3 regions of the Sporosarcina sp. NCCP-2331 genome follow, and region 3 is predicted to be linked to each of the others. Evidence: riboswitches for the same ligand, from Rfam matches in the RefSeq annotation. Region 3 holds a riboswitch; each other region holds the start of a gene.
The links. A riboswitch is a leader RNA that binds a small molecule or an ion and turns the genes downstream of it on or off. The one in region 3 is predicted to bind S-adenosylmethionine.

Region 1 (6,809 bases), on a different contig from region 3:
TTCGCCGCGTTCGAGCTCTCGCTTGCAGCTGTGGCGTGACAAAAATGCTATGCCCAAACCGCTCAGTACGGCTCGTTTTCTGCCTTCAGGCGAGCTGATCACGGTATGCTTTGGATGGACACCATACTGTGTAAGTGAGCTGTCGATCAGATCTCGTTCCGGGTCTTCTTCATATGGAAGAATCCAGTGAGTTTCCTGCAGATCCAAAATAGAAGAACTCTTCTTCCTGGCCAATGGATAACCTGAAACAGCAACCAATAACAGCTCATCTTCCATAAATGTGTTGGCTAAAGTAGTTTTCGTTACTTCGCTGCATCCGATATCCGCTTTTTTATTATGAACGACGTCGTCGATAGAATGGGCTGAAATCACTTCCAGACGCAAATAAAGCTCTGGAAACTTTGCGTGCAGACGTGTCAGCACATCGGGTAAAATACCTTCCGCTATCACCGGAGAAGCAGCAATCCGCAATGTACCGGCTGCGGAACTCTGTGGCCGGGTCAATTCCATTTTAGTGCGGTCAGCCAGATCAATCAGCTGCACAGCACGCTCATATAATAACTGACCCGCAGGGGTGACTTGAAAACTGCGTGAGGTTCGTTTCAGCAATGAAGTCTGCAGCGTTTCTTCTAAGTTTTTTATGTGCAGGCTGACGGTTGGCTGTGCAAGCTTCAATAAGACAGCTGCTTTTGTGAAGTTTTTCTGGTCTATTACGGCAACAAATGTCTTTAGCTCTTCAATTTGCATGGCTTTCACTCCTGTTATTATGAATACTGATTGAATTCATTATATAATGTAGTTTTCGTGATGGACGGAAAGTATGCTTTGTATAAAATTTAGGCAAAAAAATAGCCTTGCAATCAGCTGCAAGGCATGTAGGGGATTAAATCACCGTATAATTTTTATGTGCGACAACAGTCATATTGGATGCTGCCCCAATTTGTTCTGCGTCTGAATCAGAAATCTTAACAATTACGGAGTTCTCGAGAATCTTGTGAATTGTTCCGGAAACTTCGTGTTCATTGCGGTTGAAGGATATGACTTCATCTACATATCTTGAGGCCACAAAATCAGAAATCGGACGATCTTTGCGTGGAAATGCCAACCGAATCAACTCCTTCAATAGTAAAATCTCGTCTTTTTCATATGCTGCAGAGAAAAGACGGAAAACGTGCAATAGCTTACTATAAGTAGTATAACATATATCGGGAAAAATTTCAGAATAGTAGAAACCTGTCGAATGGTAGATCGTACTTTTTGGAGTAAGATATAGGGTGAAGTCGAATGCAATTGATTTGACAATATACCTGTCAGGGTATAATCTGAAGATAATAAAAGGCGGTGAGATTTATGGAATACGATGATAAAGTGAAGAATCGTCTGAAGCGTATTGAGGGGCAGATTAAAGGGGTTCTGCGTATGATAGAAGAAGGCAAGGACTGTAAAGAGGTCATCACTCAGCTGTCTGCAAGCCGTTCAGCCATCGACCGGACAATCGGCGTAATCGTCAGTTCCAATTTAATTGCGTGCATGGAAAACCTGGATGAAACAGATGACAGAACACATGAATCGATTATTAACGAAGCTGTGGAATTGCTGGTAAAGAGTCGGTAAGCATTTACGCTTGACTCTTTTTTTCACTCGTGTAATATACCCCTATAGGTATTTATTACGAAAATGACAGATAAAAGGGGCAGAGAACATGACAGAACAGAAAAAAACGACAATCGTATTATTCAGTGGTGATTATGATAAAGCAATGGCGGCATATATTATTGCAAACGGTGCTGCTGCATATGATCATGAAGTAACAATTTTCCATACATTTTGGGGATTGAATGCGCTGCGCAAAGATGAACCGATTCAGAGTAAGAAAGGATTTCTTGAAAAGCTATTCGGTAAAATGATGCCGAGAGGTGCGAATAAAATGGGACTTTCTCAAATGAATTTTGCAGGTATGGGGCCAAAGATGATCAAGCGTGTAATGAAAAAGCATTCAGCTATGAGTCTACCGCAGCTTATTGTTCTTGCCGCTGAGCAGGACGTTAAATTGATCGCCTGCACGATGACAATGGATTTATTGGGACTTGGACAGGAAGAGTTGCTTGATGAAGTGGAGTACGGCGGTGTAGCAGCCTATTTAGGTGAAGCGCAGGAGGGCCGGGTAAACCTGTTCATTTAAAAAATTTTGAAAATAAATATACCCCATGGTGTATAGGAGGAATACAATGATTCAAACAGATAAGGTACTGGACGCTAAAAATCTTGCCTGCCCGATGCCGATCGTTAAAACTAGAAAAGCGATCAAAGAAATGACAGAGGGGCAGGTGCTTGAAGTCCATTCAACTGACACAGGAACAACGGCGGACTTGAAGGCTTGGTCTGAAAGTGCAGGCCACCAATATATAGGAAACGTTCAAGAAGACGGGGTCTGGCGCCATTTCGTCAGAAAGTCCGACAAAGAAGAACGGCAGGAAAGGACCTATCCATTTACCGTTGCAAACGAAAAGCTTACAGATAAATTGGAGGAACCTGGTACGGTGCTGATCGATGTCAGAGAATCTGCAGAGTATACATTCAATCACATACCCGGTGCCCTGTCGATTCCGCTAGGTCAGCTGGAAGAGCGAATAGAACATCTGGATAAAAAACATAAATACTTTATCGTATGCCGCACAGGAAACCGCAGTGATATGGCTTGCCAGAAGCTTGCGGCACAAGGGTTTGAGTGTGTGACAAATGTAGTGCCCGGTATGTCGAAGTGGCATGGTGATACTGAAAATACAGTAGGGGGTATAAAGAGATGAGAATTGCTACAGCAAGTGAGATTGCAAAAAAGGTCATACAAAAACAACCGTTATTTATTTTGGACGTGCGAAATGAAGAGGCGTTTCAGGATTGGAAAATTGAAGGCGAGCAGGTTGTTCATTTGAATGTGCCGTATTTCGAATTGCTGGACGGTGCAGGAGCCATTGTTGATCAGCTGCCGAAAGATCAGGAAATCATGGTTGTTTGTGCAAAGGAAGGGTCATCCATTATGGTGGCGGAAATTCTCGAGGAGGAAGGCTGTTCAGCTGCTTACTTACAGGGCGGAATGAAAGCCTGGAGCGAGTATCTGGAGCCCGTGAAAATTGGTGACCTGAAATCAGGCGGCGAGCTGTATCAATTCGTCCGTCTCGGCAAAGGATGTCTCTCCTATATGATTGTTTCTGGTGGAGAAGCGGCGGTTGTGGATGCAGTTCGCATGACCGGTGTATTTACGGATTTCGCGGACGGCGTAGATGCGAAAATCATACACGTATTGGATACACATCTACACGCCGACCATATTTCCGGCGGCCGAAAGCTTGCGGAATCGACAGGTGCAACGTACTGGCTGCCCTCGAAAGACGCCGAAGAAGTGACGTTTGATTTTGCTTCATTGGAAGAAGGGGTTTCGATTACAGTCGGCAGTACAAAGATTGAGATCCAGCCGCTTTATTCACCGGGCCACACGATCGGCTCCACGTCATTCATCGTGGATGACAGCTATTTGCTGACAGGTGATATTCTGTTCATCGATTCCATCGGCCGTCCGGATTTAGCCGGACTTGCGGAGGACTGGGTCGGCGATCTGCGTGAATCGCTGTACAACCGCTATCCTCAACTATCAGAGGATCTGACGGTGCTTCCGGCTCACTTCATGATGATTGAAGAGTTGAATGAAAACGGCAGTGTCTCGGAGAAGTTAGGCGCATTATATAAGCAAAATCACGGACTGAAGATCGACAATGAGGATGAATTTAGAGAGCTAGTAACAGGAAATCTGCCGCCGCAGCCAAATGCCTATCAGGAAATCCGTCAGACCAATATGGGTAAAATCCAGCCTGACGAAGAAATGCAGCGTGAAATGGAGATTGGTCCAAACCGCTGTGCAGTGAGATGATGAATGACAAAAAACTTTAGTAGGGGAGAAGATAAATATGAGTACAACCACATTCTTAGATGCAAAAGGATTGGCTTGTCCGATGCCGATCGTTCGGGCAAGAAAAGTAATGAAAGAACTGCAGACAGGGGACATCCTGGAAATTCATACGACGGACAAAGGCTCCGTTGCCGACTTGACGGCCTGGGCGGCTTCCGGCGGCCATGATCTGAAAGAAAAGCAGCAAGAGGCGAATGTCTTTAAATTCTGGATTCAAAAAGGGTAAACTAAGCACAGAGACAAGGAAGAAGGGAGGACATCATGAGCGTACCATTCATCATTACCATCTTCCTCATTGGGGTTGTCGGCTCATTTCTTTCCGGCATGATGGGTATTGGCGGCGCGATCGTCAAGTACCCCATGCTGTTATTTATTCCTGCTATGCTTGGTTTCACTGCCTTTTCGCCGCATGACGTATCAGGGATTACAGCAGTGGAGGTATTCTTTTCATCACTTTCTGGCGTATTGGCATACCGAAAACGCAATCTGATATTGAAGCCGCTTGTTTTTTACATGGGGATTAGTGTATTGGTCGGAAGTGTTATCGGCGGTGCCGGTTCAAGCTTTCTATCTGAAAACGCAGTCAATATTGTCTACGGCGTACTGGCTGTCATGGCGGCAATTATGATGTTCATTCCGAAAAAAGGATTGGAAGATCAGTTGATTGAAGAGATTACTTTCAATAAATGGGTTGCCTCCATCGCAGCGTTACTCGTCGGGTTAGCTGCGGGGATTGTAGGGGCTGGAGGCGCGTTCATTCTGGTGCCGATCATGCTGGTTATATTAAAAATCCCTACGCGTGTGACGATAGCAACTTCGCTCGCCATTACACTTCTGTCGTCAATCGGATCTGCTTCAGGTAAGCTGTTTACAGGGCAAGTGCCGTATATGCCTGCACTTGTAATGATTGCGGCGAGTATCCTGGCAGCTCCTTTGGGTGTAAAAGCAAGCCGGAAAATCAATGTGAAAGTGCTGCAAGGGATACTTGCCGTGTTAATAATGGGATCAGCCGTAAAAATCTGGCTGGATATCTTTTATAAATAAAAGTCATTTCGAAAGATTCTATTAATAACCCTTGCAATAGGCTGAGTTTAGCTTTATACTATTTTTCAAGATGGAAAACGAATAGACGGACTCTTATCAAGAGTGGCGGAGGGATTAGGCCCTGTGATGCCCGGCAACCGGCTTTGTAAGCAAAGGTGCTACTTCCTGCAGACGATCAGTCTGGAAGATAAGAGGGAATGAGCGAAAGCAGAGCCCTCTTCTTATTTATAGGAAGAGGTTTTTTGTGTATTCGGACGTGCATCTTTCAATATAATAAATTCCATTTTGGAAGGGGAAATAGTAATGACGAATTTTAAGCCGGAAACAGTATTATTGCACGGAGGACAGCAGCCCGATCCCGTAACAGGTTCACGTGCTTTGCCGATTCATCGTACGACTTCTTATGTATTCAGAGACACGGAACATGCACAGAATTTATTTGCCCTGCAGGAAGCGGGCAATATTTATACACGCATCACAAATCCGACAGTTGCCGTGTTTGAAGAGCGTATCGCAGAGCTAGAAGGGGGATCGGCAGCAGTCGCGTTGTCTTCCGGAATGGCGGCTATTGCATTCTCTATTATGAATATCGCAAGCGCCGGCGATGAAATTGTGGCGGCCAGCAATCTGTACGGCGGAACGTACAATCTGTTTGCTGTGACATTGCCGCGTTACGGTATTACGGTGAAATTTGTGGATGCATCCGATCCGAAAAATTTTGAAGCGGCTATTACGGATAAAACAAAAGCGTTGTTCGCAGAAACAATCGGAAATCCGAGCCTGCAGGTTTTGGACATCGAAGCAGTGGCGAAAGTGGCACACGATAACGGACTTCCGTTGCTGGTCGATAATACATTTCCGTCTCCATACGGATTGAATCCGATTGAATATGGAGCAGATGTCGTGATCCACTCTGCAACGAAGTGGATTGGCGGACACGGAACAACAATCGGCGGAGTTGCGGTTGACGCTGGGAAATTTGATTGGACGCAGGGCAGATTCCCTGGATTTACAGAGCCTGACAACTCTTATCACGGATTACGTTACGGAATTGACACGGCAGGCGCCGCATTTGCAACAAAGCTGCGCGTTCAATTGCTGCGAGATTTCGGGCCATGTCTGGCACCTGACAGTGCATTCAACTTATTGCAGGGACTTGAGACGCTTCATTTGCGCGTTCCCCGTCATAATGAAAATGCACAGAAAGTAGCGGATTTCCTGAAAGAGCATCCGGGGGTAGAGTGGGTGACATATACAGGGCTGGAAGATCACCCAACGCATGATTTGGCGCAGAAGTATTTGAAAAATGGATACGGCTCGATTATCGTATTCGGCATCAAAGGCGGCCGTGATGCAGGGCGTGAAGTGATTGATAATGTGAATATCTGGTCGCATGTTGCAAACGTCGGCGATGCGAAATCTCTGATCATTCACCCGGCATCCACTACACACCAGCAACTTTCCACGGAAGATTTGAAGAACTCGGGCGTCAGTGAAGAGTTGATTCGTCTGTCTGTAGGACTGGAAAATGCTGATGATATCATTACAGACTTGAAGCAGGCAATCGAAAAAGCGGTTAAGCAAACCGTTTAATAAGTAAACATAAAGAGGAAACCATTTCAACTGCGAAATGGTTTCCTCTTTTTTACGGCCGCTTTATCTTCTTTCGTTCCTCTTTCAGTGATTTGAATAAGGAGACGACCATCATAATCAAGATGATGGAAAAAGGCAGGGCGGCAATAATGATGACGTTCTGCAAAGCATCCAGACCGCCTACGAATAGTAAAATAACCGCAATAGA
Region 2 (6,809 bases), on a different contig from region 3:
AGGCAGGTGGTCCGCCCTTGATCGCGATATCTTCTGAAAGATGATCGAACTTCTTGAAGTTCTCGCGGAAAGCGGCAGCCAGACGATTTGCTTCTTTATCATATTCTTCAGGATCTTCCCAAGCATAGCGCGGGTGAAGTACATTGCTTGGCACGCCTTCAATTTCAAGAGGCATTTCCAATCCAAAGATTTCGTTCTTTTTAGTTTCTACATTATCCAACTTGCCGGCAATGGCTGCACGAACCATTGTACGGGTATAGCCCAAGTTCATACGGGAGCCCACTCCGAAAATTCCGCCGGTCCATCCTGTGTTGACCAAGAACACCTTCGATCCGTGCTCGTCGATTTTCTTTCCGAGCATTTCTGCATATGTTGCAGCAGGAAGCGGTAAAAAAGGTGAGCCGAAACATGTAGAGAATGTCGGTTCCGGAGCTGTAATACCACGCTCAGTACCTGCAAGCTTGGAAGTGAATCCGCTCAAGAAATGGTACATTGCCTGTTCTTTTGACAAGATCGAGATTGGAGGCAGAACGCCGGAAGCATCAGCTGTCAGGAAAATGATATTTTTCGGATGACCTGCAACAGAAGGCGTTACGATATTATCAATATTTTCAATCGGGTATGCTGCACGCGTATTTTCAGTCAAAGATTTATCATCATAATCAGGAATACGTGTCACTTCATCCAATACGACATTCTCAAGTACGGAACCGAAACGGATCGCTCCGAAAATTTCAGGTTCTTTTTCTTTTGAAAGGTTGATACATTTTGCATAGCATCCGCCTTCAATATTAAATACACCGTTGTCAGACCAGCCGTGCTCATCGTCACCGATTAATTTGCGGTCTGCGTCAGCGGAAAGAGTTGTTTTACCTGTTCCTGACAAACCGAAGAATAGTGCTACATCGCCTTTTTCTCCAACGTTTGCTGAACAATGCATGGATAGAATATCATTTTCGGGAAGCAGGAAGTTCATGACAGAGAAGATGGATTTTTTCATTTCACCTGCGTATTCTGTTCCGCCAATCAAGATAATACGTTTTTCTAAAGACATAATGACGAATGCCTCAGAATTCGTGCCGTCGACTTCTGGATCTGCTTTAAAGGAAGGAGCAGCCAAAATCGTGAATTGTGATTCGTGAGCCTGTAATTCTTCTGCAGTGGGACGGATGAACAATTGGTGGACAAACAGGTTCTGCCAAGCCAGTTCATTGATGACTTGAATAGACAGTTGGGAGTCTTTGTCAGCGCCCGCAAATCCTTTAAAAACGAAGAGCTCATCTTTTTGCTGTAAATGATCGATGACTTTCGTGTATAATGAATCGAATGCTTCGGAAGAGATCGGGCGGTTTGTACTGCCCCAGTCCACTTTGTCTTTAGACACTGCATCTTCGACGATAAATTTATCTTTAGGAGAGCGTCCTGTATATTTCCCTGTACGTGCTGTTAAAGCGCCGTCTGCTGAAAGTTCAGCTTCATCTTTAGCGATTGCTTTTTCCGTTAATTCCGCCACAGACGCTTGGATCGTCACGTTGCCTCCTGATAGAAGGCTTTTTAAACTATCATCAATTTTTGCAGATATCATAATTACATACCGTCCTTTGCGTAGTCGTTTTATTTGAGTAGAACATCTTAATTCGTAAATAGTATAACACATTAAGAATAATAATCTATACTAATTAAAAACTCAAGTGATTTGGTATAAAAAATTTGACAAAATGTAAACTTTTTTATACTATGTGACATGAACGGATACTCTTATCCCGAGTTGGTGGAGGGTACAGGCCCTGTGAAACCCGGCAACCTGCAAAAGACTGATGTCTTGCGCGAAGGTGCCAAACCTGAAGCAAGGTTGAATTCCTTGGACGATAAGAGTGAAAGGTGCTGCGCGTGAAATTATGCCTTTTACTCATGGAAAGAATATGAGTAAGGGGCTTTTTATTTTATATTGTCTAGCCCTGAATCCTTATGGTATTTGATTGACGTCATTTCAGGCGTGGAACTTTACCAGGGACTTATGAGAGTACCGTATCATGTTGCTTAATAGGGGGAAATAAAATGACAAACCGTCGACTGTTTACATCAGAATCAGTTACTGAAGGCCATCCTGACAAGATGTGCGACCAAATATCAGATGCAATCCTGGACGCGATCTTAACTGAAGATCCAAACGCTCGTGTAGCATGTGAAACGAGCATTACGACAGGACTTGTATTAGTAATGGGAGAAATCACTACGACAACGTATGTGGATATCCCGAAAGTTGTGCGTGAAACCGTAAAAGATATTGGCTATACGCGTGCGAAATACGGATTTGATTACGAAACATCAGCTGTTTTAACTTCTATTGATGAACAGTCACCTGAAATTGCGGCCAGTGTAAATATAGCATTGGAAGCACGTGAAGGTTCCATGTCAGATGAAGAGCTGGATGAAATTGGAGCAGGGGACCAAGGTTTGATGTTCGGTTATGCCTGTAATGAAACAGACGAATTAATGCCGTTGCCGATCAGCCTTTCCCATAAGCTGGCACGCCGTCTGACTGAAGCGCGTAAAGAGGAGCTTATCTCTTATTTGCGTCCGGATGGAAAAACACAAGTCACTGTAGAGTATGACGAGAACAACAAACCTGTGCGTATTGATACAATTGTTATTTCTACACAGCATCACCCGGAAGCAACTCTTGAGCAGATTGAAAAAGATGTAAAAGAAGTTGTCATAAATGCAGTTGTCCCTGCGCATTTATTAGATGAAAACACGAAATACTTTATCAATCCGACAGGAAGTTTTGTGGTCGGAGGGCCGCAAGGGGATGCAGGTTTGACAGGCCGTAAAATAATCGTCGATACGTACGGCGGCTATGCACGTCACGGCGGCGGAGCATTCTCGGGCAAGGATGCTACGAAAGTGGACCGTTCTGCTTCCTACGCAGCGCGTTATGTCGCGAAAAATATTGTAGCGGCAGGATTGGCAGAACACTGTGAAGTACAGATTGCCTACGCTATCGGCGTCGCGAGCCCGGTATCTATTTCAATCAATACTTTTGATACAGGCCGTTTGTCTGAATCAAAATTGGTTGAATTTGTCCGTGAATTATTCGATTTGCGTCCGGCCGGCATTATCAAAATGCTTGATCTTCGCCGTCCAATCTATAAACAAACGGCAGCTTATGGTCATTTTGGCCGTACGGATATTGACTTGCCATGGGAAAAGACAGATAAAGTCGAAGCATTAAAAGAGCTTGCAGGCAAATCAGGCGTTAAGCAATAATTGAATTGAAGTGAGCAGAAAAAGCAGAAAGCAGGGAAATCCTTCTTTCTGCTTTTTTTCTATGCTCAAATAGTATAATCTAATATATAGAACATTCAGAAACCAAAGGGGGCATTTGGATGACGACTATACAGGAAACAAAGTCTGTGCTTGATATGGATGCAGCAGAGCTGAAAGCTGAATTGGACAGTGGACGTATTACTTCCAAGAAGATAACAGAAGCATTTATTGAACAGTGTAAAGCGACTAATACAGCGGTGAATTTTTTGGTGGAAGAACGATTTGCCCAGGCGCTGAAGGAAGCGGATTGGGCTGATGAACAAAGAAAGTCAGGAAATGCGCAAGGCAAACTGTTCGGCGTACCGATCAGTATGAAGGAATCCTTTGATGTGGCAGGCATGCAGACAACTGGTGGACTGCCGCATCGAAAAGACCGGGTATCAGAGGATGACGCGGAAATTGTGCGGCTTCTGAAAGCAGAGGGTGCCATCATTATCGGTAAGACTAACACGCCCGCTCTATGTTTTTGTCAAGAGACAGAAAACGCTCTGTATGGCCGTACGAATAACCCGCGCGATCTGGCAAAGACAGTCGGCGGGTCGAGCGGAGGGGAGGGTGCGGCAATCGCCTTAGGAGCTGCGGCAGCCGGGATTGGCTCAGATATCGGCGGGTCGATCCGCATACCCAGCCACTTCAATGGAATTATAGGTTTTAAATCCGGAAACCGCCAAGTCTCTTCCTGTGGCAGCTATCCTGCAGAAGAACATCCGCTGCAGCAACGAATGCTTGGCATCGGCCCGATGACCAAGTCTGTCCGGGATGCCAAGTTTATATACGAAATCATTGCCAATAAGCCTTTGGTAAAGAATAAACTGGAAGAGTTCACCCTTACATTCTTGGGAAAAACGAATCTCCCTCTTTCCAAGCAGACAGAAGGATTCTTGCAGACTGTTCAAGGTTTTTTATCAGACGACCAATCTGTGGCTGAGGGAATCCCGCCTTATTTCCATGAAACCGCTCTTTTATGGCAGGAAATCATGTCGATCGACGGAGCGCATGGCGCGGCGAAGGAAGCATTCGGCCATCGCTCAGTGCAGCCGGTGAGGGAGTATTTAATGGACAAAGCGGGGAAAAGGACAGAGCTGCACCGTTATTTATCTTGGGCGCTGATTGGTGCATCGCTGTTTAAACCTTCTGCTGAACGGGTGAAGGAAATAGAAGCAATGATTGCAGAAGGGGATGTGCAGCTGGCCCGCTATTTAGACAAACGAATTTTGATTTTGCCCGTTTATCATTCGGCTGCGCCTGCACATGGCATCGTATATAAGGAGTTATTCTCAATTCGTAAAACCTATGCCCGCTATATCCTCTATGTCGCCTATGCAAATGTATGGGGACTTCCCGCTTTGACTGTACCGGTTGGCGCTGACGCTGAGGGCATGCCGATTGCTGTGCAGTTGGTGAGCTCAATCGGCAATGAAGATGCATTATTTGAACTTGGGAAGAAGCTCGAGAAAGCATTTACAGGTTACTCGCGCGTGATTCCCTCATTCATTTGAAAAAACAGCGGCACGGTTTCTTCTGGCGCTTTCCGGCAGAGATTGCAGACGATTTACCGCTGTGTCTTTTTGCTGATAATCTTTTGTAAGAAACGCACGTCCAAGGAATCTGTAACTGGAAAGTCCTCAACTTGAATTGTTCCGCTGTCCGTGAATTGAACGGCGGCTTTTCTGCCCCGTAATCCGTGCGGTACACCAGGTGAGGGCATCCCGCTGCAGACAGACGCTCATTCGCTGCGAGTCTTAAAAACTGATTCATTGACCGTCTTCACTTCTTATTCATCTTCTTCGATCTGTTCTTTAACTTTCTCAATTTGTTTGATTTGCTCCTGGTACTCTTCTTCCACCTCTGTCGTGCCGGGAATAAGCGGTTCTTCATTGTAGTCGACCCGCTTCCCGTAGCGCAATAGTTCGTAAATGACCATGCCGTTATTCGGCTTGCCGTTAAACGTTTTCATTGGGATTATATCAAACAGCACGTAATAGAAAGCATAAAAGATGAACCGGTTCCAAAACGTCTTGAATTCTTCCCAGTAACCATTCGCAAGCAGTGCGTTGATGATCAGAGCGATGAAGAGATTTATCAAGATGGGACCCGCATAGATACATATATAAGCGAAGTTTCTGTCTGTTTTTATAGAATCAAAAGAAAACCAGCTGTAAACGTGATAATATTTTCGAACGTCAAAGATCAGAAAAGTAAAGAGCCGGGGACCTGTGCCAATCGTCAATCTTGGATTTTTTACGCCGAATAACCCGCTGATTAAAAAATAACCTGCTTCCCGTATGAAAATTACAACGGGTAATATGATGAAGGCAGATATTGTCAATCCAATCAGGTCCTTCATACCGAACATGTTAGCCTCTCCTTTAATTCTGAAGTTCCTCTTTCCAATAAAATACCCATTTCGAGCTGATTTGAATCGCGCTATTCCTGGATTGATGAAAGAAGCTAACATGAAATGTGTTTAGTTTATCGGTTCTGGGGAAAATACATATTAGTAAGAAATACACAACATAATCTTGAGGAGGAATTGTTAATGGCTAAAATTGCAGTAGAAAAACCATTTGATGATGTAAAACAGGCGTTGGAGGAAAAAGGACATGAAGTAAAAATGTTCGAAAGTGATGAAGAAGTGAAAGGTTATGATATGGGCGTCGTCAGAGCGTTGAGTGATGTAAATATAGATCAATTCGACTTCCCTGTGGTAAGTATCGAAGGGAATTCGGTACAGGATATCGTTGATGATGTGGAAAAGAGATTGCAACGTTAATATAGCTTAAAAACGGTTCTCCAATTGGAGAACCGTTTTTTTATTGACAGAAGTTGTCTAAAACAGTAAACTGTTCAACATTGACTTGTGAGTCAATCAATAATTAGAAATGAGTTGAAGTATCGTTTATGTCACCCCGAACAAGTGAAAAGTTTAAAGAAATCCGTGATATTCGGCAGCAACAGCTGAAGGATGCAGCAATCGAATTATTTGGGATGAAAGGTTTTGCGGCAACTAAAATTAGTGAAATTACGAACAAGGCAGAACTAAGCCACGGTTTGTTCTATCATTATTTCAAATCAAAAGAAGAATTATACGTTACCGTTCTGATAGAATTGCTGGAAACGTTAATCGAAGTAATTAATGAAGCAGAAGAACAATCCGAAAGCCCGCTGATGCAATTGGAATGGCTGACAGATGTCACACATTCCGGACCGTTGAAAGATGGAGTTTACCGTCATATTCTTATCATGCAGGCTCTATATTCAGATCATTTACCTGCAGAAACAAAAGAAAACATAGTGGAAAGATATCGTTCCATGGTTATTCGGATTGCACTGATTATTGAAAGAGGCCAGATAACCGGTGATTTCATTGAAGGGGATCCTGAAGAACTGGCGATTTACCATTTGTCTTTGGTTCATGGATTACTGTTATCCAATGCACGTAAAATGGTGCCGATCGAGGTGTCTGTAGATAAGGTGCT
Region 3 (6,809 bases):
ACCGCCTGGTCGACAGCTTCATTGACCTGTTTCGCATCTTCTGCGGATGCACAGATCGGAAACAGCTGACTTTGTAAATTGCGCGCTAAACGGATTCGCGTAGAGAGCACAATATCCGAATGCTCACCTTTCGCCACCATCCAGCCGGTCAGCTCTTGATTAATAAATTTTTCAAATGACATGCTGATCGTCACCCCCGTCAGCCAGTTGCTGTTTCACCTGATTGGCTTCATCTCTCAGCTCGGCAGCTTCTTCAAACCGTTCTGCTTCGACTGCATCCTTCATTTTCGAACGAATGTCTTCCAGCTGTTTTTTTAAGGCAAAACGTTCATTGAAGGAAACAGGGATTTTTCCGCCATGGCTCGCATTGCCGTTGTGCAGTTTAGCAAATACTCTCGGCAGCTGTTCACGAAATGCGTCGTAGCATGTCGCACAGCCAAATTTACCGATGTCCAGAAAGCTGTGGAATGTGAGTCCGCAATTTGGACATTTCGGACCCTCCGGCATCGTTTCATTTGATTTTTGTTCCTGCAGCAAGTCCGAACCGCCCAGCCAATGAGCTAAAAACTGCTGGATGGATAAAGGTTCCTGATCCGGACTGAATGAAAATGTCTGAGAATAAAACGCGCATTTATCGCATAGATGCCGTTCGGTCACACCGTTCATCGTTTCCTGTTTGAAAACTACGGTAGCCGGCCGCTCTTTACAGTTTTCACATAGCATGTATATCCACCTCAATCCACTTCTTCATAAATTAACGTCACTAACATGGCACGAAGGATACGCGAACGCAATGCATCGCGCTCAGGAAGCATATAGCGCAATGTATTGCGGCCGACAGCTGCCAGCATGAGCTTCGCTTCGCGCTCGTTAATCACTTCTTCTTCAATTAATCGATAAATTACGTCTTCCGCCATTGTGGAGGACGCTTCATCTTCCAGACTTTCCACTGCTTGTTCGAGTAAATCTTTACGGGAGTTCGTCTTCACCCGATAGATCCGGATATAACCGCCGCCGCCCCGTTTCGATTCCACTGCATAGCCTCTTTCGACTGTAAAACGGGTTTTGATTACATAATTGATCTGTGAAGGAACACATTGGAATTTCTCAGCCACTTCATTCCGTTTGATTTCAACAGAAGCACTACCTTCCTCTTCGATGATCGCCTTCAAATATCCTTCTATAATGTCAGAAATATTCCGCATCTCGTCACCTCGTTTCTGCTCGTTCGTCTAGTTGACTTTGACTATCTTTGACTTGATTGTATCGCAGAAAACGGGTCGGATGCAATTGATATGTTTTGTACGGACGGCAGTTTTTGCCAATCCTGCTAGCGCTAGGCTTTCACTCTCTGCGTCCGATTATTCATGAATTTACTACCTTTTCTTCGACATAAAAAACCGCACAGTAAGATCTGCACGGTTTTCATTCGTTTATATATAAGTTGTGTTAATAAATAAGCATTCTATAAGTTACCTAGTACCGTTGATTTCCGTTCTAGGCGGACGCGTTCTGGAGGGCCCGCGGTGAGCCAACTTGAAGTGCAAAGATGTGCTCCTAACGCTTCGCTTTTACTCGCAAAAGCCGTTCTTCGTGACGGCTCTCGCTGCGCTCCCGCAAGTTGGCTCACCTGTCGGGCTGATCCTCCCAGAGTCGCCGCCTTCCACTTCGGTACACTGGCTGGTGTTTCAAGACTTTTTGTGTGAGCAGGCAGTATGAGCACACGATTTGGGGCTATTACAATGGGTAAGGTTTTTCATGCAATACTTATCATCCTGCAAAGGCTTAGATTCTTGTGATCGATGCATTTCCAAACTCGAGATACAGAACAAGACAAGCTAATTCATACTCTGCAAAAAAATCAGTACATTGTACTTTCTCCCACACCAGCGCTGGCGCAACTGCGGGGTCGGCCGTTGCTGTGAGACTGCTGGCACGTTCTTCGCCAGTAGGCTCATAGCGTAAGGCAATCCCCCAGCGCCGAAGCGGGTTTAAACTGCAAACTCACACTTCAATTAAAATCCCTACAAAGTCGAGAAACGAAATCCGCACATAGTAAATCCACACACTGCCAACATGCACGTGACGGGTTGTCAAGCACATGTTTTGGTGAAGAGCCACTTATATAGATACTTTTTCTTTTTTCAGCGGTTCCAGATCGACTTCAAAGCCCATGTCTTCAAGCATCTGGCGGTCTTTGTCATTCTCTTGCCCCGCAGTTGTCAGATAGTCGCCAATGAAAATGGAGTTGGCTGCATATAAACCAAGGGGCTGCAGACTGCGCAGATTCACTTCACGTCCGCCTGAAATCCGAATTTCTTTCGTCGGATTAATATAGCGGAACAGGCTGAGCACTTTCAGACAATAGCGCGGGTCCAATTCAGATGTGCCTTCAAGCGGCGTCCCGTCCACCGCATGCAGAAAGTTCACCGGAATAGAATCTGCATCTAGAACCCGCAGGCTGTGCGCCATCGAAATGACATCTTCTTTCGTCTCACGCATCCCGACAATGACGCCGGAACAAGGGGATATACCTGCTTCTTTCGCATGGCCTACTGTGTTTACACGGTCATCATACGTATGCGATGTCGTAATGCTTTCATGATGCTCGGCAGACGTGTTTAAGTTGTGGTTATAACGATCCACGCCTGCCTCTTTCAAACGTACTGCCTGCTCCGGCTTCAAGATGCCGAGACATGCACAGACCGTCATTCCTTCATGCTTTTCTTTGATTTTCTTCACCGAATCAATCACGATTTCAAGCTCACTGTCACGGGGTCCGCGTCCACTCGCCACGATGCAGTAGGTACCCGCTTTATTAGCAGCAGCGCGCTCTGCCCCTTCCAGAATTTCTTCCGATTTCATCATGGCATACTTTTCAACAGGCGCTTTTGATATGATCGACTGCGCACAATAGCCGCAGTTTTCGGGACAAAGCCCTGACTTTGTATTAATAATCATATTGAGCTTCACTTTGTTTCCATAGTAATGAGAGCGAATGGAATACGTTGCGTGAAGAAGCATCAATAAATCCTTGTCGGGACTATTTAGAATGGACAGCGCTTCCTCGTCCGTCAGTACATGCCCCTCCAAGACTCTATCAGCCAGCAGTTGATAATTCGTCATAATGTCCGCCTCACTTTCAAGTGTTTTGAAATTCTAAATGCAAAGACTCCTGCAAGCACAGCCAGTATAATATCTTTCGGCAGCGGCGGAACCATCCAAATCCACGCAATCTTATAGGTGAATACTTCCGGTGCCGCAGCCCACATTTTATAGGCAGCGTACATCAGGTTTGTTCCGATTAGGTAGTTAATTGCCGTCCCGATGAGTGCTGCTGTAATAAAAGCCGGCAGCGTGTTTTTCCGCTCTACGATCTTTCCCGCAACATAGGCAACGAGAATAAATGAAACGATAAAGCCGAAAGTCGGGCTTAAAATCTGACCGAACCCTCCTGAGAATCTGGCAAATACCGGTGCTCCCGCAAGACCGACCAGCATATACACAGTCATCGACAGCGCCCCTAGACGGCTGCCAAGCAATAATCCAGACAAGACCGCAAAGAACGTCTGAAGTGTGATGGGTACATTCATGACTACCAGGAATGGCAGAATGGATGTAATATTGGCTCCTATCATCATAAGTGCCGCGAACATTCCGCTGTATACAACTGCCAGCGCCCCCAGCTGATTTTTCGTACGTCCTTCTGTAATTGTTGTCATCCTTACACCCCTTAACTTTTTGGTTACTATAAAAATAGTAATAGTTAACTCATTTTATGTCAACCGGATTTTTATTTAGGTTAACAATAAAAAAGACCAGCAGCGAATTGCTGTCGGTCTTGACTTTTATCTTATTTTAGCTGTTCAAACGAATTAACCACAATTTACTTCTTCTTATCAATCTTCTCTTCTTTTTCTTTCCGGAACAAAAAGAAAGCGAGAATGCCGCTTATGGCTGCTGCTCCGAATGTAATCCATACGCGTGTGTCCCATGCCACTTCAGAATAATTATTATCAAGCATGATCCAAGCAATTGTGGCAACAATGGCCGCTATTGGAACGGAATATTTAAAAAACTGCATAATACCTCACCTTTTCCTTTTATTCATTTAATTTTATCATAGTGTTACTCTTTTCTCTATGCGGCCGGGCGCCGCCAACTTCACCAAACGTTCACTTGACGAATGCCGACAAAGCCGCTATGATTATGATTAGAATTATCGAAATAATTTAATAAGAAACATATCTTATCCAGAGAAGCTGAGGGACTGGCCCTATGACGCTTCAGCAACCAGCCCTATCGGCAAGGTGCTACTTCCAGCGTTATGCTCCACAGCATGCGGAAAGATGAGAGGGAACTAATCATTTTGATTACAAAGCCTTCTTTAATTGAAGGCTTTTTTTTATTAGACAAAGCAAAGGGGAGATTTGACGATGTCATTACTGGAGAAACTTCAAACAAATGTCCTGACAGCTGACGGGGCAATGGGTACTATCCTGTATTCCTACGGGATTGATTACTGTTATGAAGAATTAAATATAGAAAAACCGGAAATTGTACAGAAAATTCATCAGGATTATATAGAAGCGGGCGCAGATATTATTCAGACGAATACGTACAGTGCGAACGCTGTGAAACTGGCTCGTTATGGTTTAGAAAGTCGCGTTACGGAGTTCAATAAGGCAGCAATTCAAATTGCCAAACGTGCGGCTGCGCCGGGTGGACAATTTGTTCTCGGGACAATCGGCGGTTTGCGCGGTATCCGAAAGAGTGATGCCAGCTTAGATGAAATCAATCAAGTCGTTCTTCAACAGGCAAACGCGCTGCTTTCCGGAGATCCGGACGGTCTGCTGCTGGAAACGTACTATGATTTTGAAGAATTGTCGTCAGTTATTTCCACACTGCGGGGAATTACAGATGTACCGTTGATTGCCCAAGTGTCCATGCATGACCCCGGCGTCCTGCAAAACGGGATGTCGTTAAATGAAGCATTGCATCAGCTCGAGTCACTCGGTGCAAGCGTCGTCGGCGTTAACTGCCGTTTAGGCCCTTACCATACGATTCAGGCATTTGAAAATGTGACACTTCCTGAGAAGGCATTTTTATCTGCTTATCCGAATGCGAGCCTGCTCGACGTAGAAGATGGCCGCATCGTATATGAATCAGAAGCGGAATACTTCGGACGCGCTGCTGTTTTGCTTCGCGATCAGGGTGTGCGCTTAATTGGCGGATGCTGTGGTACGACGCCAAAACATATTAAAGCCGCTAAAACTCGATTAGCCGGTTTAGAGCCGATCAAAAAGAAAGTGGTAGCACCGGCAAAACCGATCATGATTCAGGAAGCAGGCCCTGTGAAACATCAGCCGCTCCATGAAAAGGCGAAGACAGAGCGCACCGTTATCGTAGAGCTGGACACGCCGCGCCACTTAGAAACAGAAGAGTACATTAAAGGAGCAAACTTGCTCTATGATGCAGGAGTAGATGCCGTGACAATGGCAGACAACTCACTTGCTTCACCGCGAATCAGCAATATGGCAATGGCTTCGATCATCAAGATGCAGCATAATGTACGCCCGCTGGTACACTTGACGTGCCGCGACCATAACTTGATTGGCCTGCAGTCTCATTTAATGGGGCTCAACGCTTTGGGCATCCATGATATTCTGGCCGTGACAGGCGATCCGACAAAAGTTGGGGACTTCCCCGGCGCCACAAGCGTCTATGATGTATCGAGCATGGAACTGCTGCAGCTGATCAAACAGCTGAATGAAGGGATTTCATTCTCCGGCAAGCCATTGCGCAAGAAAGCGAACTTCTCTGTTTCCGCTGCGTTTAACCCAAATGTCCGCGTACTCGACCGGGCGGTTCAGCGTTTAGAAAAGAAGATTGAAATGGGCGCGGATTACTTCATTACACAGCCTGTTTATACGAAGGAAAAAATTATCGATGTCTATGAGGCTACAAAACATTTAGATACACCTATTTTCATCGGGATTATGCCCTTGACAAATATACGCAATGCCGAGTTTTTACACCACGAAGTACCGGGGATCAAGCTGTCTGATGAAGTACTTGAACGTATGCGCGACTGCGGTGATGACCGTCAGAAAGCAACAGAAACCGGGATTCAGATTGCTAAAGAACTGCTTGACACGGCAGCGCAGTATTTCAATGGAATCTATTTGATCACACCGTTCCTACGTTATGATATGACACTTGAACTGAACCAATATATTAAACAGCTGGATGAGCAGAAGGAGAGGGAATTAACACATGCAGAGACATCCCATTGAAGAACAACTAGACAAACGAATATTGATTATTGATGGCGCGATGGGGACCATGCTGCAGGCGGAGGATCTCTCTACAGAAGATTTTGGCGGAGAAGAATACGACGGATGTAATGAATACTTAAACGTTTTACGGCCGGATATCTTAGAGAAAATTCATGACGAATACTTGGAAGCAGGTGCTGATATTATTTGCACCAACACTTTCGGCGGCACTCCCCTTGTACTGAATGAGTTCTCTCTCGGTCACCGCGCATATGAGATCAATTCAAAAGCAGTCGAATTAGCGAAGAAAAGCGCAGCTAAATACTCAACGCCTGAATGGCCTCGTTTCGTTGCGGGCGCAATCGGTCCTACTACGAAGACACTTTCCGTTACCGGAGGCATTACATTTGATGAGCTCTCGAATGATTTCTATGTACAGGCGCAGGCACTTGTTGAGGCAGGATGCGATTTGATCCTAATGGAGACGAGTCAGGATATGCTGAACGTCAAAGCCGGCACCATCGGGATTAA

Region 1: linked by a shared signal. The riboswitch ahead of NCCP2331_RS02655 (O-acetylhomoserine aminocarboxypropyltransferase/cysteine synthase family protein) and the one ahead of NCCP2331_RS12410 (bifunctional homocysteine S-methyltransferase/methylenetetrahydrofolate reductase) in region 3 are both predicted to bind S-adenosylmethionine.
Region 2: linked by a shared signal. The riboswitch ahead of metK (methionine adenosyltransferase) and the one ahead of NCCP2331_RS12410 (bifunctional homocysteine S-methyltransferase/methylenetetrahydrofolate reductase) in region 3 are both predicted to bind S-adenosylmethionine.

What each region holds. Positions count from the first base shown of each region.
Region 1 is NZ_BRCD01000003.1:60,175-66,983, forward strand. Features, by position in the region: gene NCCP2331_RS02615 (LysR family transcriptional regulator) at 1-747, opposite strand, end outside; gene NCCP2331_RS02620 (DUF2187 family protein) at 884-1,105, opposite strand; gene NCCP2331_RS02625 (metal-sensitive transcriptional regulator) at 1,351-1,614, shown strand; gene NCCP2331_RS02630 (DsrE/DsrF/DrsH-like family protein) at 1,703-2,182, shown strand; gene NCCP2331_RS02635 (sulfurtransferase TusA family protein) at 2,229-2,807, shown strand; gene NCCP2331_RS02640 (MBL fold metallo-hydrolase) at 2,804-3,925, shown strand; gene NCCP2331_RS02645 (sulfurtransferase TusA family protein) at 3,963-4,190, shown strand; gene NCCP2331_RS02650 (sulfite exporter TauE/SafE family protein) at 4,226-5,008, shown strand; SAM riboswitch class I at 5,099-5,202, shown strand; gene NCCP2331_RS02655 (O-acetylhomoserine aminocarboxypropyltransferase/cysteine synthase family protein) at 5,312-6,601, shown strand; gene NCCP2331_RS02660 (glycine betaine uptake BCCT transporter) at 6,654-6,809, opposite strand, start outside.
Region 2 is NZ_BRCD01000030.1:19,056-25,864, reverse strand. Features, by position in the region: gene pckA (phosphoenolpyruvate carboxykinase (ATP)) at 1-1,585, opposite strand, end outside; SAM riboswitch class I at 1,756-1,875, shown strand; gene metK (methionine adenosyltransferase) at 2,059-3,270, shown strand; gene NCCP2331_RS15210 (amidase) at 3,390-4,829, shown strand; gene NCCP2331_RS15205 (hypothetical protein) at 5,105-5,686, opposite strand; gene NCCP2331_RS15200 (YkuS family protein) at 5,870-6,103, shown strand; gene NCCP2331_RS15195 (TetR/AcrR family transcriptional regulator) at 6,232-6,809, shown strand, end outside.
Region 3 is NZ_BRCD01000020.1:50,739-57,547, forward strand. Features, by position in the region: gene mcsB (protein-arginine kinase McsB) at 1-182, opposite strand, end outside; gene NCCP2331_RS12385 (UvrB/UvrC motif-containing protein) at 172-723, opposite strand; gene NCCP2331_RS12390 (CtsR family transcriptional regulator) at 735-1,205, opposite strand; gene bioB (biotin synthase BioB) at 2,122-3,126, opposite strand; gene NCCP2331_RS12400 (biotin transporter BioY) at 3,123-3,722, opposite strand; gene NCCP2331_RS12405 (hypothetical protein) at 3,887-4,084, opposite strand; SAM riboswitch class I at 4,247-4,356, shown strand; gene NCCP2331_RS12410 (bifunctional homocysteine S-methyltransferase/methylenetetrahydrofolate reductase) at 4,437-6,296, shown strand; gene metH (methionine synthase) at 6,277-6,809, shown strand, end outside.